Regions from separate parts of the Paenibacillus sp. 4624 genome, predicted to be linked through region 1. Evidence: riboswitches for the same ligand, from Rfam matches in the RefSeq annotation. Region 1 holds a riboswitch; the other holds the start of a gene.
The links. A riboswitch is a leader RNA that binds a small molecule or an ion and turns the genes downstream of it on or off. The one in region 1 is predicted to bind cyclic di-AMP.

Region 2: it holds a riboswitch for cyclic di-AMP, as region 1 does, so the genes downstream of both, ABIE27_RS11925 (C40 family peptidase) here and ABIE27_RS09235 (3D domain-containing protein) in region 1, are expected to answer to the same signal.

Annotation. Positions count from the first base shown of each region.
Region 1 covers NZ_JBNDJR010000003.1:350,350-357,680, forward strand. The annotation lists gene ABIE27_RS09225 (ABC transporter substrate-binding protein/permease) at 1-1,418, shown strand, start outside; gene ABIE27_RS09230 (amino acid ABC transporter ATP-binding protein) at 1,405-2,127, shown strand; cyclic di-AMP (ydaO/yuaA leader) riboswitch at 2,312-2,508, shown strand; gene ABIE27_RS09235 (3D domain-containing protein) at 2,511-3,182, shown strand; gene ABIE27_RS09240 (polysaccharide deacetylase family protein) at 3,311-4,129, opposite strand; gene ABIE27_RS09245 (hypothetical protein) at 4,284-4,619, shown strand; gene ABIE27_RS09250 (PspA/IM30 family protein) at 4,802-5,473, shown strand; gene ABIE27_RS09255 (DUF350 domain-containing protein) at 5,569-5,970, shown strand; gene ABIE27_RS09260 (DUF4178 domain-containing protein) at 6,002-6,508, shown strand; gene ABIE27_RS09265 (DUF4247 domain-containing protein) at 6,520-7,269, shown strand.
Region 2 covers NZ_JBNDJR010000004.1:334,578-341,908, forward strand. The annotation lists gene ABIE27_RS11900 (carbohydrate-binding protein) at 1-650, shown strand, start outside; tRNA gene ABIE27_RS11905 (tRNA-Leu) at 843-927, opposite strand; gene pelA (pectate lyase) at 1,130-2,083, opposite strand; gene ABIE27_RS11915 (hypothetical protein) at 2,317-2,712, opposite strand; gene ABIE27_RS11920 (RNA polymerase sigma factor) at 2,846-3,760, opposite strand; cyclic di-AMP (ydaO/yuaA leader) riboswitch at 4,060-4,191, shown strand; gene ABIE27_RS11925 (C40 family peptidase) at 4,197-4,661, shown strand; gene ABIE27_RS11930 (carboxymuconolactone decarboxylase family protein) at 4,764-5,093, opposite strand; gene ABIE27_RS11935 (hypothetical protein) at 5,281-5,499, opposite strand; gene ABIE27_RS11940 (hypothetical protein) at 5,616-5,945, opposite strand; gene ABIE27_RS11945 (xanthine phosphoribosyltransferase) at 6,044-6,625, opposite strand; gene ABIE27_RS11950 (YkvI family membrane protein) at 6,830-7,331, shown strand, end outside.

The DNA of each region.
Region 1 (7,331 bases):
TTCTGACGGCTGCTGCACCTGCAGCGCTGGCGAGCGGAACAACAGACAACAGCTCAGGCGGTAAAAAACTGGTGCTCGGGACAAGTGCCGATTTTGCACCATATGAATTCCACAAAGTCATCAATGGCAAAGACGAAATCGTCGGATTTGATATTGCCATTGCCAAAGAAATTGCGGCGGATCTTGGCGCTGAACTCGTTATCGAGGATATGGGCTTCGACGGACTTTTGCCCGCGCTTCAAAGTGGTCGTGTAGATTTAGTCGTCTCGGGCATGACACCGACGGATGAACGTAAGAAAAGCATCGATTTCTCAGATACGTATTACAAATCGAAACAAGTGATTATGGTTCGTAATGTCGACAAGGATAAATATCCGGACATGAAATCACTGGAAAATGTTAAAATTGGTGTGCAAAAGGGATCCATTCAAGAAACCATCGGACAAAAGATCCCTGGTGCAAAGCTGACTTCACTGGATAAAATCTCCGACATCGTGCTTCAATTGCAAACGAAACGTGTTGACGCAGCTATTGTAGAAGATACCGTAGCCGCTGGCTACCTGGATGACATTATCGGTCTTGCTGCAGCAGTTCCTGACGAAGAACAGGCTGAGGCTGCTGTCGGGATTCGTAAAGGCAACACAGAGCTGTTAACCGCTGTTAACCAAACTTTAGAGCGATTAAAAAGCGAAGATAAAATCAACGAGATGGTTAAGGAAGCAAGTCTCTTGATGGCTGATAAAGTCAACAAATCTCAAAACATTTTTCAACTGTTTTGGGAATATAAAGGCTTATATGCGACAGGTATCGGTTACACACTTCTGTTGTCGGCTCTGGGCGTATTATTCGGAGTTATTATCGGTCTGATTATCTGCCTGTTCCGTCTTCATAATATGGCGATTCTCCGCTGGATTGGTACAACCTATGTAGAGGTAATCCGCGGGACGCCAATGCTGGTACAACTCATGATTATCTATTACGGGGTGTCCTTAACCTTCGGTATTAACTTCTCAGCACTTCAAGCAGGGATTATGACGCTTTCTATTAACAGCGGTGCGTATCTCGCCGAGATTTTCCGTGCCGGTATTCAAGGTGTAGATCGTGGTCAACTGGAAGCAGCTCGTTCACTGGGGATGGGCAGAGGCGCAGCGATGCGTTATATTATTCTGCCGCAGGCTTTTAAGGCCGTTTTGCCAGCCATTGGTAACGAGTTCGTAACGATCATTAAAGAATCATCGATTATTTCCGTCATTGGCATGGTGGATATTATGTATCAGGCAAGTGTAGTCAAAAATCTTACGTTCCAGGGTCTGAACCCGTTCATTATTGCGGCAGCGATTTACTTTGTCATGACATTTATTCTGTCCAAGCTGCTCGGACGATTGGAAAGGAAGTTGGGTGCAAGTGATAGACGTTAGACAATTACACAAATCATACGGTAAAAACGATGTCCTGAAAGGCATTGACGTGACGATTGGCAAAGGTGAGGTCGTTGTAGTTATTGGTCCTTCGGGTTCGGGAAAAAGTACATTTTTGCGCTGTCTGAACCTGCTGGAGCAACCATCATCGGGACAGATTGATTTCGAAGGTGTATCGATTACTGATCCCAAGCATAATATTAATGCTACACGTGAGAAGATGGGCATGGTGTTCCAGCACTTTAATCTGTTCCCTCATAAAACGGTTCAGCAAAATATCACGATTGCTCCGATCAAGGTGAAAAAACAATCCACGGATGAGGCTAACAAAATTGCCGAGGATCTACTAAAGACAGTCGGTTTGGCGGACAAAAAAGATGTATATCCGAACCAGCTGTCCGGTGGACAAAAGCAACGGATTGCCATTGCAAGAGCGCTCGCGATGCAGCCGCATGTGATGCTGTTTGATGAGCCTACATCGGCCCTTGATCCGGAGATGGTTGGAGAGGTATTGGAAGTCATGAAACGTCTTGCTGAAGGCGGAATGACGATGGTCATTGTAACGCATGAGATGGGTTTTGCGCGTGAGGTGGGTGACCGCATTCTATTTATGGACGGCGGTGTCATCGTTGAGGAAGGTACCCCGGATGAAGTGTTTGGAGCACCAAAACATCCGCGTACTCGAGACTTTCTTGCAAAAGTACTTTAATTCATCCCATTCTTTATATAGAATCAAAGAATAAAAGCGTTATCGGATTGAAAGATCCGGTAACGCTTTTTTGTTGTTTGCAGAAAAGGTAGAGCCGAAAAAGTAACTTTTCTGTTACCTGTATATTGAATTAAAACGCCAAATGGAAACATTTACTACATCTTTAGGTTACAAAATTGTGATATATTCAAGACTGCCGAAACTTCCGAAGCGGAAGTGCGGGGGATGTAACAATGCAGACATATGAAGGCATATCAGAAATATGCTGCTTGGGGTGAATTAGGAATACATAATGCTTCAGCGTGTCACGTACAGCCTATAGGGTGGGCTCCTCCATCCGAATCCGACAACTAACTTCGCAGGCATCATGAGGGAGGAAGACCATGTATAACAAGAAACGTTTAGCCAAAACTGCCATCGCACTACTGACATCCATTCTATTCATTCAAGCCGTCCCGGCTCACGCGGATTCCGTTCATGTGGCCAAAGAAGGGGATACCTTCTTCACCTTATCTAAGCAATACGGCGTTGACATGAACACATTGATTAAAACGAATAAAGACATCTCACCTTATAACATCTATGGTGGTTTGAAAATTACAATCCCAGGTAACGAAAACAAAGTAGAAGCGGCACCGGTTCAAGCGAAGTCGCAGGAAAAAACGGTTACTGCTGCAAGCCTGGATGTGAATACAGATAATAAAGTTGTACAGGCTTGGGGAAAAACGTTTGACTACAGCAAAACGCTGAATGTTAAAGCAACAGCGTATTCCGCGGATGCATCCGAGAACGGTGGATGGGGCCCCGTTGATTATTTTGGCAACCCGCTCGAACTCGGCACGATCGCAGTGGATCCAAAGATTATTCCTTTTGGAACCAAGGTGTTGGTGACAGGTCATACGCACCCTGGATTGCCGAAACAGGCTTTCGTAGCAACGGCTTTGGATGCAGGTAGCGCAATAAAGGGAAATCGCATTGACATCTTTATCCCTGGGAGCAAACAGTTTGTTAGTTCGTTTGGTTTTCAGGATATTGAGTTGTACATTTTAAAATAAGGCTTAAACCCTCCCCTGTCTGTATATGGGGGATGAGTTGAATAGAGAATTAACATAAACAGGGTGTTCTTGCGTAATCATGATAGGCACGATTCATGATTACGTAGAGAGACACCCTGTTTTATTACTTATTGTTTTTCTTTTGGAAGTTTAAGCATCTCGTCCAATGTAACTAATTCATACCCACGGTTTCGCAATTCCTCAATAACCTCGGGCAAAGCCTCTACTGTACCTTTCAAGTTCGAACCTGTACCGCCACCAGCATGTTGTAATACGATGGAACCAGGTTTCACCGCGGTCAGAATATTATGTTTTACCTTTTCCTTGTCTAGTCCTTTCCAATCGAGAGAATCCACATTCCAATTCACGATGCTGTAGTGCTGTTTTGCAGCCCATCGCAACTGTTCTTCGTTAATGTCCCCATATGGAGGACGAATCATTTTGGGCGTATATCCCGTCAGGCGGTGAATAATATCGCCGGTATGTACTATTTGTTTGCGAAAGGCAGTCATCGATAACTTGCTGAATTCAGGATGATTGTAGCTGTGATTACCGACGATATGTCCTTCTTTCACCATACGTTTCACCAAGTCCGGGTGTTTCTCTGCACGACTGCCGACAACAAAAAAGGTGGCACGAACCTTATATTTTTTTAATACATCAAGTACCTGCGGCGTAAATCTCGGATCCGGCACATCATCAAAAGTCAGCGCAACTTGTTTGGTGGAAGGGCCATTGGTTTTGAACGTATCTGCGTACTTCTGCCGGAGTTGGCCTAGAGTCAACTGTTCTTCTCTAACACCTGAGTCAGAAGCCGGTGTATCACTGGGGTTTGCAGAAGGTTCCTCCGATGAAGCAGCAGACACAGGAGCAGGGGCTAAAGGAGCTGTATAAACCCCAGAACATATAATGGTAACGAGTGCGAGCAAGACGAGGCGTATTCGCATGTTAACGGCCTCCTTTTTTCAAAATTGCGTTCTCTATGGTATGCCCGCTGCATGCTTCTTTTATGCGTGTGTGAGAAGTTTCATTGCATCATCAGGTCATGAAAGCCATAATTCCACCATATATAACATATAGAGAAGGATAGGTGGAGAGACGATGAGTACATATGATTTGAAGTCGATTCGTTTAGAGGTTTTCGAGGCAGGGCAGGACAAGGTATTTCTGGTTACGGGTGGTAAAGCTCATATTGGGGCTGTAGCTACATTCTATGTTGACCATGATCGGGTTAGTGGAACGACGGTACATATTCCGGGACATAAGGAACAAGAACTATGTGAGCGTCTTGCTCGCAAAGCGGCTCTGCAACTGAAAGTTACGGTAACTGTTATTATGGGCATTCATTTTGACAGCATTACACGAGTGCAGATCGATGAGATCGTGCTGACTGCTGAGAGACTAATGGATGAACATTTGAATAAAAAAATAGTGTAGAACTCTCCGGGTAACAAGTCAAAAGTTAAATGTCTGGATAAGTGAAATCTGAAGTGGTAATCCTCCTAATATTAGATGTGGTCATCAAGTTTTAATTTTTTTTTGTAAAATTGAAACGAGTTGCAGATTGTAACGTATGTATCTTTATATACAATGCACAATCCACTGGGAGGAATAACCTAATGTCCATTTTTAAAAGATTACGTGACCTGACAATGTCTAACATCAATGCGATTATCGACAAAGCTGAAGATCCAATCAAGATGACGGATCAATATATCCGTGACATGCAAGAAGATCTGGAAGATGCAGAGAAAGCAGTAGCCGCACAAATCGCGATCGAGAAGAAGTTCAAGCAATTGTTCGAGGAACAGGAAGCACTCGTGAAAAAACGTGAAGAGCAGGCTCACACGGCAGCGCGTGCACAGAACATGGACCTTGCTCGCCGCGCTCTGGAAGAGAAAAAAGCAGCGGAAGAGAAAATGGTGGAATACAAAGCCAGCTACGATCAAAACAAAGCGTCCGCAGACAATCTTCGTGGTAAACTCGATGAGATGCGCAAACAATTAACGCAGATGAAAAATAAACGCGAAACGCTGGTCGCTCGTTATAACGCAGCCAAAGCACAAACCGAAATCAACAAAGCACTGAATGGATTTAGCTCAGACACGGCAAGTGCTGGCCTGAAACGTATGGAAGAGAAAATGATGCAGATGGAAGCTCAGGCTGAAGCAAGCAACGAAATGTCTTCCAAAGGCAAATCACTTGACGAGGAATTTGAGAAACTTGGTAAAGATGCGGCTGTTGAGGATGAACTTGCTGCACTCATGAAACAGTACGAAAATAAAAACTAACACCTTGGCGTTCAGCAGGGTTAACCAGCGGAGGGGAACAGCGTTTCTCCTTCGCTTTTAAATGCGGATCATGTTGATAAGTGGAGGCTGTGTAAATGGATTTGAACATTTTGGCGATGCTGGTCTGGACGTTTTCAGGTTCGGTTTTGCTGTTTGTACTGATGTATGTGGATTCACTCTTTACGAAATACAAGGATTTTGCAGAAGTTAAAGCTGGCAATATGGCAGTCACGACCCGGATGGTGATGAAGTTATTTGCGCAAGGATACGTGCTTGCAACATCCATCTCAACAGCAGGACATCTTGGAGAAGCGTTGCTTGTTTCAGTCGTATCTTTCATCATTTTATTGATTCTGGAAAGTGTCGTTCACTTTATGATTCGCAAATGGGCCACATTGGATCTGGATACGGGAATACAACAAGGTAAGACAGGGTATGGATTGTTCTCCGGCGCTTTGCATATCGTAGGCGCATTGATTATTGCAGCGTGCTTGTAAGCCGATAAGATAAGGAACAGGAGTAATTGGCATGAGTGTATGGAAACGTATTAAAGGAATACTAACAAAGCCCGAGCCGCCCAAAGTGGAAAAAACGATGCTCCAGCTTGCTCCTGGGGATATCTGCGAAGTGTCTTTAGTTACCTATGAAGTGGTTGGCAGGGTACAAAATCGGGCTCGTAATGCAGTTGTATTAACGTTGCAGGACGGAAGTGCATTTCGATATTTGCATGTAGAAGAACGTGAAATAACACGTTATGCCCTGTATACGCCTATTGATGGGAGACTTGATGCCCCTGACGAGGTGCCAACGATTCTTGAACTGGATGATCATGTGTATCATTTGGAGGAAGAGTATGGAGGTATGGTTCAGACCGTGGGGAGAACACCTTATGGTCAGGCTGGTGAGCAGCTTGTGTGGCAGTATCAATCGGATGATAACAAACTTCTTCGTGTGGAATGGCAAGACAGAAGGTTTAACCTCTACGAGGGTGAGTCCATTCTTCCTGCGGATATCAAAGTGATTCGTTCGAACTAGGAGAGGTTCCAATGAAAAAACGCTTGGCACATGGATTAAAGTTAATGCTGGTCCTCAGCCTTGTGATGTCTCTGCTGTCTGCGTGTGGCGCAGCTCCTTCCGTACAAGATACATATCCTCTTGAATCGGTAAGTGGCAGCGGTCAATCCACGTCTTATGTGTATCGGGCTGTAGATCGCACGGTTCCTGAAGTGGCAAAGGAGCTGTCCGATCAACGAAAACCCGACCAGATTTCGGCAGAAAATACAGAGCGTATGTTCCTGGTGTATCAAGACCAATATTATCATTTGCAACAAGATCCTAAGAAACCAGAAGATACGCTCGTCGAAGTCGATTCCAAGGAATATGTTCGTCAGAACTATAGCTCTTCCTTTTTACAAGGATATCTGACGGCAACCCTGATTGGGAATTTGTTTGATACTTTTAGTGGACGCGGGTCAGGCAACTATCGGGGATACACGGAACGGGATACGTACAAACCGAGTGCGGGATCCTATCGGGCGCCAACGAGCAATGATAAAAAGTTGGCTCCGCCTATTACCGTTGAGCGAAAAGGCTCCATTACACGGCGCGGCAGTGATAAGGACACAAGTGTTGGTTCTGGCGGCGGTTTGTTTGACCGCAAAAAGGATCAAAGTAGAGGAAGCATCGATCGCAACAAAAGTAGCGGAGGTTTGGGTGGCTTGTTTGATTCACCGAAAAAATCTTACAAAAAGCCAAAGACCAGGGTCGGTGGCGGCAGGATTATGAGGCGAAGATAACATTTCGAAGAGCCTCATACTTATGATTTATAGGATAATTATGATGTAAGACGAAATAACAG
Region 2 (7,331 bases), on a different contig from region 1:
TTTCTGCTTACAAAGGAGATAACAAGGTCGTTATCGTAGCCATTAACCGCAGTACTTCGGCAAAAAGTCAACGCTTTGTGTTGCAAAATGGCAATGCATCCACTGTATCTTCGTATGTAACAGACAGCAGTCGTAATCTGGCAAGTCTTGCACCAATTAACGTTTCCAATGGCGCGTTCACTGCTCAACTCCCAGCACAGAGTGTAACAACTTTTGTTGCTAATATTACTGGGGGCAACGGTGGCGGTAATGTAGGCACAGGCACCACATATGAGGCCGAAACAGGAACAACACTTACTGATGCAGTCATAGAAACACTTTATCCGGGTTTTACCGGTTCTGGATATGTTAACTTCAACGCTTATACAGGCTCAGCAATTCAATGGAATGATATCAATAACACAATAACAGGCACCAAAAATGTAAAGTTTCGTTATGCTTTGGAAAGTGGTACGCGGACCTTAGATATTTATGTTAATGGAACAAAAGTAATCAGTAATGAGCCATTTACTGGAACAGGAAGCTGGTCAACCTGGGGTGAAAAAACAATTCAAGTGCCCATGAATTCAGGTACGAATACACTCCGAATCGTAACAACAGGCACAGAGGGACCCAACATTGATAACATTACGGTAACTGCAGCTTCATAAGTTATCTGATTTTAACCCATTTTTTCTTTTTTAGCTGGGCAAAAAGTAGCCAAGCTCCCAGGTTGTAGCAAACCTAAGTTGCTCGACTCTTTTAAGAGCAGTACTGTAATTTAAGACTATTGATTTTCCTTTATAGCATTAAATAGAAAAAGACCCCTTAAGCAATAGCCTAAGGAGTCTTTTTCTATTTAATGCGGTCGAGAGGACTCGAACCTCCACGGGGGGTTAGCCCACACGGACCTGAACCGTGCGCGTCTGCCAATTCCGCCACGACCGCATATAATGGTCTTTCCAATTATTATCGGCGACAAGAAATAATATACCACGCGTAGTTTAACATGTCAACACACACATCTATTCATCACCAAACAAGTGCGAATCAGATATGTGTCCGATTCGCACCCATTAGTCCTGCTTCAAACAAACTTATATACCAGTCAGCAGTGACTTACTAGAAGATTCGGTTAATAAAAAGTTTACTATAGCTTGGACGGCCAGTTACCGTACCATGCATAACCGCCTCTTCTTTCCTTCTCAATATCACTTAACTTATATTTCACTACTCCGTCACGTCCAACAAAAATAGGTTTGTCCGTGCCGAGTTCGTAAAAACGCGCCCAGATCGGTGATGCACTGGAATCGGCAATAATTCGGCTATCCCCATTTGCTCTCTCATACCGATATCCTGTAATTTTGACTTTGTTAAACCAGGCTTCGGCACCTTTGATGGATGCAGTGATTCTTGAATTAGCCGGTCTGGTCTTTAGAAACTTCACAATGTTTACGCTCTCACCCGCCGTTAATGAAGGTACTTCATAGATTCTTGCTCCCGCTGGTCTAAGTGAACTGGAATCATGTTGTTGTCCCCAAGCCGTTAACTTCCCACCGGATACCACCTGGGTATTCAGGATGGCATCGACTCCTTTGGAAACCGCATTTTTACAGCGATTCGCCAGAGAACTGTCGATAAAGGAGAAGTTCCCCTTGCGTCCTGCGACTTCATCAAGCATGTACATTACATTAATCATCGCATCATCATTATAGGTAATATGTTTATGATAACCGGAACTTTGATAGACTTGAGGCCAGCCGCCATTGGAGTACTGCATATTAAGCAAAAAGTTGATTCCTTTGATCGCTGCAGCAGAGTATCGCGGATCATTTGTTTTTTTGAATTCACTTGCTAGTCTTCTGATTTCTGAGTATGTAGCTTTGTTATCGATCGTTGATTTGGCCCATTCACCTGACGTCTGACTGTAATCTTTTCTCCAGCCTCCATCCGGGCGCTGATTTTTTAAGATATCGGACATACTCGCCGTTGTGCCAGATGCATCAGCTGCCGATACCGTTGGTACAGGAAGTGCCGCCATTCCTGCTACGGAGAATACCATAGAACACGCCAGTACAAATGTTACTAATTTTTTGGCTTTCACTAAACAACACGCTCCTCCCTACTATATAGTCATATCTTTTATCTTGTTTTATGTTCACTATGAGCGATTCAATTGTAGCTCTTCCACCTCCCATAAATCATTAATTTACATATAGAACAATAAAAATGATTTAAAACCAAAATATGGTCACAAAATCAATTTATGCGAAAAAATAAATTTTGTCAATATTTGCAACAGGACTATATAGATTATTCATTAAATAAACTCTTTTTTTATTTTTGTTTTAATTTATTTGCTAATGTATAAATATCCTCGAAGTTATTGGTTTTAAGAATCATTTTCTCTGTGTCAAAGATCAGTAATGTTGGACTTTTATCAATATCGAACATTTTTACATAATTATACTTTTGCGACGTATCCCCCATACTTATAAAATTCAGCTTGCTGAAACGAAGGGAAGACATCACTTCATCTGTATTTACAATTCCTAATAACTGTTTGTTCAACGTAGTCAAGTCTGAATCCACGTTCCAAAATACATAGCCACTATATGTTCCCTGTTGCTGCAAACGTAATTCGTTCATTGCTGCTTCTTTGTTATCAGTTGAACAGCTCGCTGTCATTACAGCCGTAAAGACGACCAAGATAATAATTAGCGCTTTTCTCATCGTGAATAACCTCCTCGAAATAGCCAAGTCATATTTAATACATTAACTCACAAGCTTTAGAGGCTGCTCTCCAGCAGCCTCTTGAACTTCTCATTCTAAACACTTATTCATTTTTATTCTTGCAATATATGTTTTATTCACTGACTACAGAAGCCGTAAATGAGGGAATCGAGAACGAATCCGTAAATACGACATCTTGGGCAGGAATATCACCGAAATAGTACAGTGCACCGATCTTCACCGTGGCACTACTGGAAACTGAAGTTGTCTTTCCTGCTCCAGTGATATTCGTTGTGCCTTCCAAATAATAAGCATCCAACTCTGAACCATTTTTGTTTAGGAAGTCCGTGTATTGTCTATTTAATCTCCAGGAGGCGTTGGAACCATTAGATATTGAATTGTTAGAACCTAACGGGAACGTTACTCCTATCCCAGCGCCTTTATAAGATAATTTAATCGTTACATTTTTAGGATTATTCGGATTCTCAACAATTGGATTTGTGATCCCGATTGGACCAGATGTAAATGAGTAGTTAGCTGAAGTTGATATGTTAGCTTCGGCTAAGCCTAAAAGATGTGCGCTTTCCTTATCAGCCAAACCAAGTAAATATTTGTTACGCAGAAGTTGTTGATCACGTCTGGGTAATGACTTCAGCAATTGTTCCATCCATTTAGATTGTTCTTTTCGTTCATAGCATTGTTCAGGAATTGGTGATACGTCTAATATGTTATCCATGTCGTTCTCGTTGTTAAAAATATGTATCCATCGCCTTTTCTTTTTTTGTTTTTCTACATAATTGAGAGTTACATTGTGGACGGTTCGCACCATATAACAATATTGTTGATCCGCGGCAAGCATAAGCAAGGTTTGCTTTTTATCGAAAAGTCTGACGAAAGATTCTTGAACTAAGTCCTCTGCAGTAGATGCATCGTGAGTCATGTAATATGCTTTTTGCTTCATACTGAGATAGTTTTCCCTATACAATTTCTCAATAATATTAGTAGCGCTTTCAATTTCAGGTTTTGCATTTGCAAACGAGGCAGACATGGATATTCCTCCTTCTCATCTGACTTTTATTTGTTGCAAATCTAGTTATAATAAAATCATAATAATAGAATAAATTACTTATATTGCAATATAAATTCAGACCAAAATCCATTTCCTGATCTTTTCAAAAAAAGGACGAAAAAATAGTTACTTTTTTGTAAACAATATTCCCGTTAAAGTCGACTTATTTCTCTATAAAATCGAGAATTCCGCTAACATTGAGGCTAAATGAAGTGTTTTAAATGGGTTTGACAATTACGCATTTATGCAATATAGTTTCAAATAGTTACAAAAACTTAATTATTCATTTGCCGAGTTTCAGGATTGAAAACGGGGGAACCATTTTGGGTGAATTATTCTTATACATAGGAAATATAGGGAACCTTCTACCGAACCCTTAGCTAACTCCGTAGGCATCGAAGGGAGAACATTGATTTTGAAAAAACTGATCATTTCTATTTTTGGAGCTGCTGTACTATTTACATCCGGGGCAACAAGCACAGAGGCAAGCACAATTAATACGGTGGTTAACAATATGACAGGTATCCCGTACAAATGGGGCGGCACAACCATGGCTGGCTTCGATTGTTCCGGGTTTATGAGATATCTTTTTAACAAATACAGCATTGAATTGCCACGCACATCGCAACAACAAGCCAAAGCCGGAACACCTGTCTCCAAAGCAAATATTCGAACAGGAGATTTGGTATTTTTCAACACAACAGGTAGAGGCATCTCACATACAGGAGTATACATCGGCGGAGGTCAATTCGCACATGCTTCCAGCAGCAAAGGTGTCAGCGTCACCAAGTTGTCCAATCCGTATTTCAGTGATCGTTATGTAACCGCAAGACGGGTGACAGGCCAATTTATGTATAATAAAATGTTGGGTAAAATCTAAGCAGACTTCTAGCAAGTCCATTTCACACCGACATAAGCAGCAACAATAAAAAGGAGGTTCCGGTTTAACCCGAGACCTCCTTTTTGATGTTAAAATCAGAATCTAATGCAACGCCTTTTGCACACGCATTGCCCCTTGTGACAAGGCATGTCCGCCCCCTACAGCTCCTGCGACAGCTACCGTCTCCATGATCTCCTGATCGGTCGCTCCCTTTGACCTTGCTTCCTCTACATGATAGAACGTGCAGACTTCGTTATTGGCGAACAAACCGATACCTAGCGCAATTAACTGCTTCGTTTTGGCATCAAGCACACCCGGCTGGAAGCATTCGCCCGTAAATTCATGGTACGATTTCACCACTTCCGGGAGAACATCACTTAACGCGCCAATCTGATCCTTATAAGCATGAACTTTATCATTCATTAATGTCATGGCTTGCAGCACACCCTTTCGGCTGTAAATACAGCGAATTGTTCCACTGTACCTATCTTCTCTCGCGTGTGTCGCAAATATGCCTGATCTTGATGGTAATTCCAAACATTTTGTTATCGAAAAATTCTCTTTGCATGATTTTATTGTTTTTATCAAATTCAGATCCGTCATGCGAAGTACCCCACCATTAAATGCTAAGATCACTTTGACGAGGCTCACTGAACAACTGATAGCGGTACCGACGGTCCAGCTTCACGACACGGCGATTCTGTCTGCGAATTAGCACTTGTTCATCATCCCAGGCTACCACGATGCCAGTTACATCGTTAGACTCGAGCTCATCCCGCACCACTCTTACCTTTTCCCCTGACAATCGCAGGGCATCCAACTCTGTATCACTAATCATATTTAGACTCCTATATTCAAATTTCTTTACAAAAAGAGACCTAAATGAAAGGTCATTTAGGTCTCACGTGACTGTATTGGACTGTCATGTCATTCGAAAAATATCCCGACTGAGAGTTACCGCTGAGCGTGCTCTTTGCTGTCGTTCTTCTCGAACCAAAAATCAAGCACTTTGGCGGACATCACACGTTCTTCAAGGTACTCCACTTGGTGCGGTGTAAATTGTTCTTTCCAAGAGAAGGACAACTCTTCACACAAGCCTACAATCGTCAGTAATTCTGACCAGGCAACATAGCGTTTGTACCAGAAAAATTGAGGATGTTCAATCATATAGGGATAAAGGTCATCGAATTCCGTATGTTTACAATCCAGGGCACGTTCAAAATGAACTTTCGATTCCGCCAGCTTATTCATAAAAAATTGATCTGTTGCCGGTTGGTTCCCCATGGTGTTGCCTCCTCTCCCTAACATAACCCCATTATAAAGGAAATCTAAGGCCATGCAAAGTGATAGTTCAAAAATTAGGCCCAATTTCCTTCAAAAAGTCACATTTCATTATCGTCGAATTGCACGGTGCCATTATTTAGTGAACGAATGCGCACAAGAGCTTCTACTGGAATTCCTTGCTCACGGATGGTGCGGGCACCAGCCTGGAAGCTCTTCTCAACCACAACACCAAATCCCACAAGCTCTGCGCCGGAACGCTCAATAATTTTAATTACGCCGCGGGCGGCATCTCCGTTTGCAATAATGTCATCAATGAACAAAATGCGGTCATTCTCATGAATGTATTCGCGAGATACCATAATATCCGTTACGATCCCTTTCGTAAAGGATGGTACACGTTCGCAGTAGGCATCAGGATCGGCCAGAAGCGTTTTTTTGCGGCGGGCAAATACCAAAGGCACCCCCAGTTCATGCGCTGCGGCAAAAGCAACCGGAATCCCTGATGATTCAACAGTAATCACCCGAGTTACTCCACTCTCGCGAAAACGAGCAGCAAACTCCCGTCCCATCTCCATCGTTAATGCAGGATCAATCTGATGATTCAGAAGACCATCCAGTTTCAATACCTGATCCGAGATGACGACACCTTCTTGTAAAATTCGTTGTTTTAATACGTCCATGATTTGACCTCCCAAGCCTATCCTATGAGGTATAAAGTATCATATATACAGCTGCAAGTTCAAGCAAAATCCCCCTAAGTCCGGATAACCTGACCATTCAGCGTCGTTAGCTCACCCTGCAGTCATGACTTTTATGGGTCAAGCATAACCTGTACTATGGTACCCGCATGTCCAACCAATTCCGGGACCTGAAAGGGGAAACACATGAAACAGGTATTCCGGGTGCTGCAGATTGCATTCACATACATCGGAACCGTCGTAGGGGCCGGCTTCGCCACAGGACAGGAAATATTGCAGTTTTTTACCCAGTATGGCAAGTGGGCCACAATCACCATCGTTTTATCCACCATGCTATTTGTCTGGCTCGGAACCAAAATGATGCTTATTGCTCATGATACCCGTTCGCGTTCCTATGAGGATCTGAACAAACATCTGTTTGGCCACAGGGCTGGCAGATGGATTACATGGATAACACTTATTGTCCTGATCGGTGTAAACAGTGTCATGCTCGCCGGGGCAGGTTCTGTGTTTATGGAACATCTGGGTTTACATTACCAAACAGGTTTGATCATTACTTTGATTGGTACATACCTTCTTCTCGGACGCGGAATGCAGGCTATTTTGCAAATGAACAGTATTGTAGTACCCATGATGTTACTGCTGTCCCTGCTTATGATTTTCAGTACGCTGCATCATCCGGGTGTCT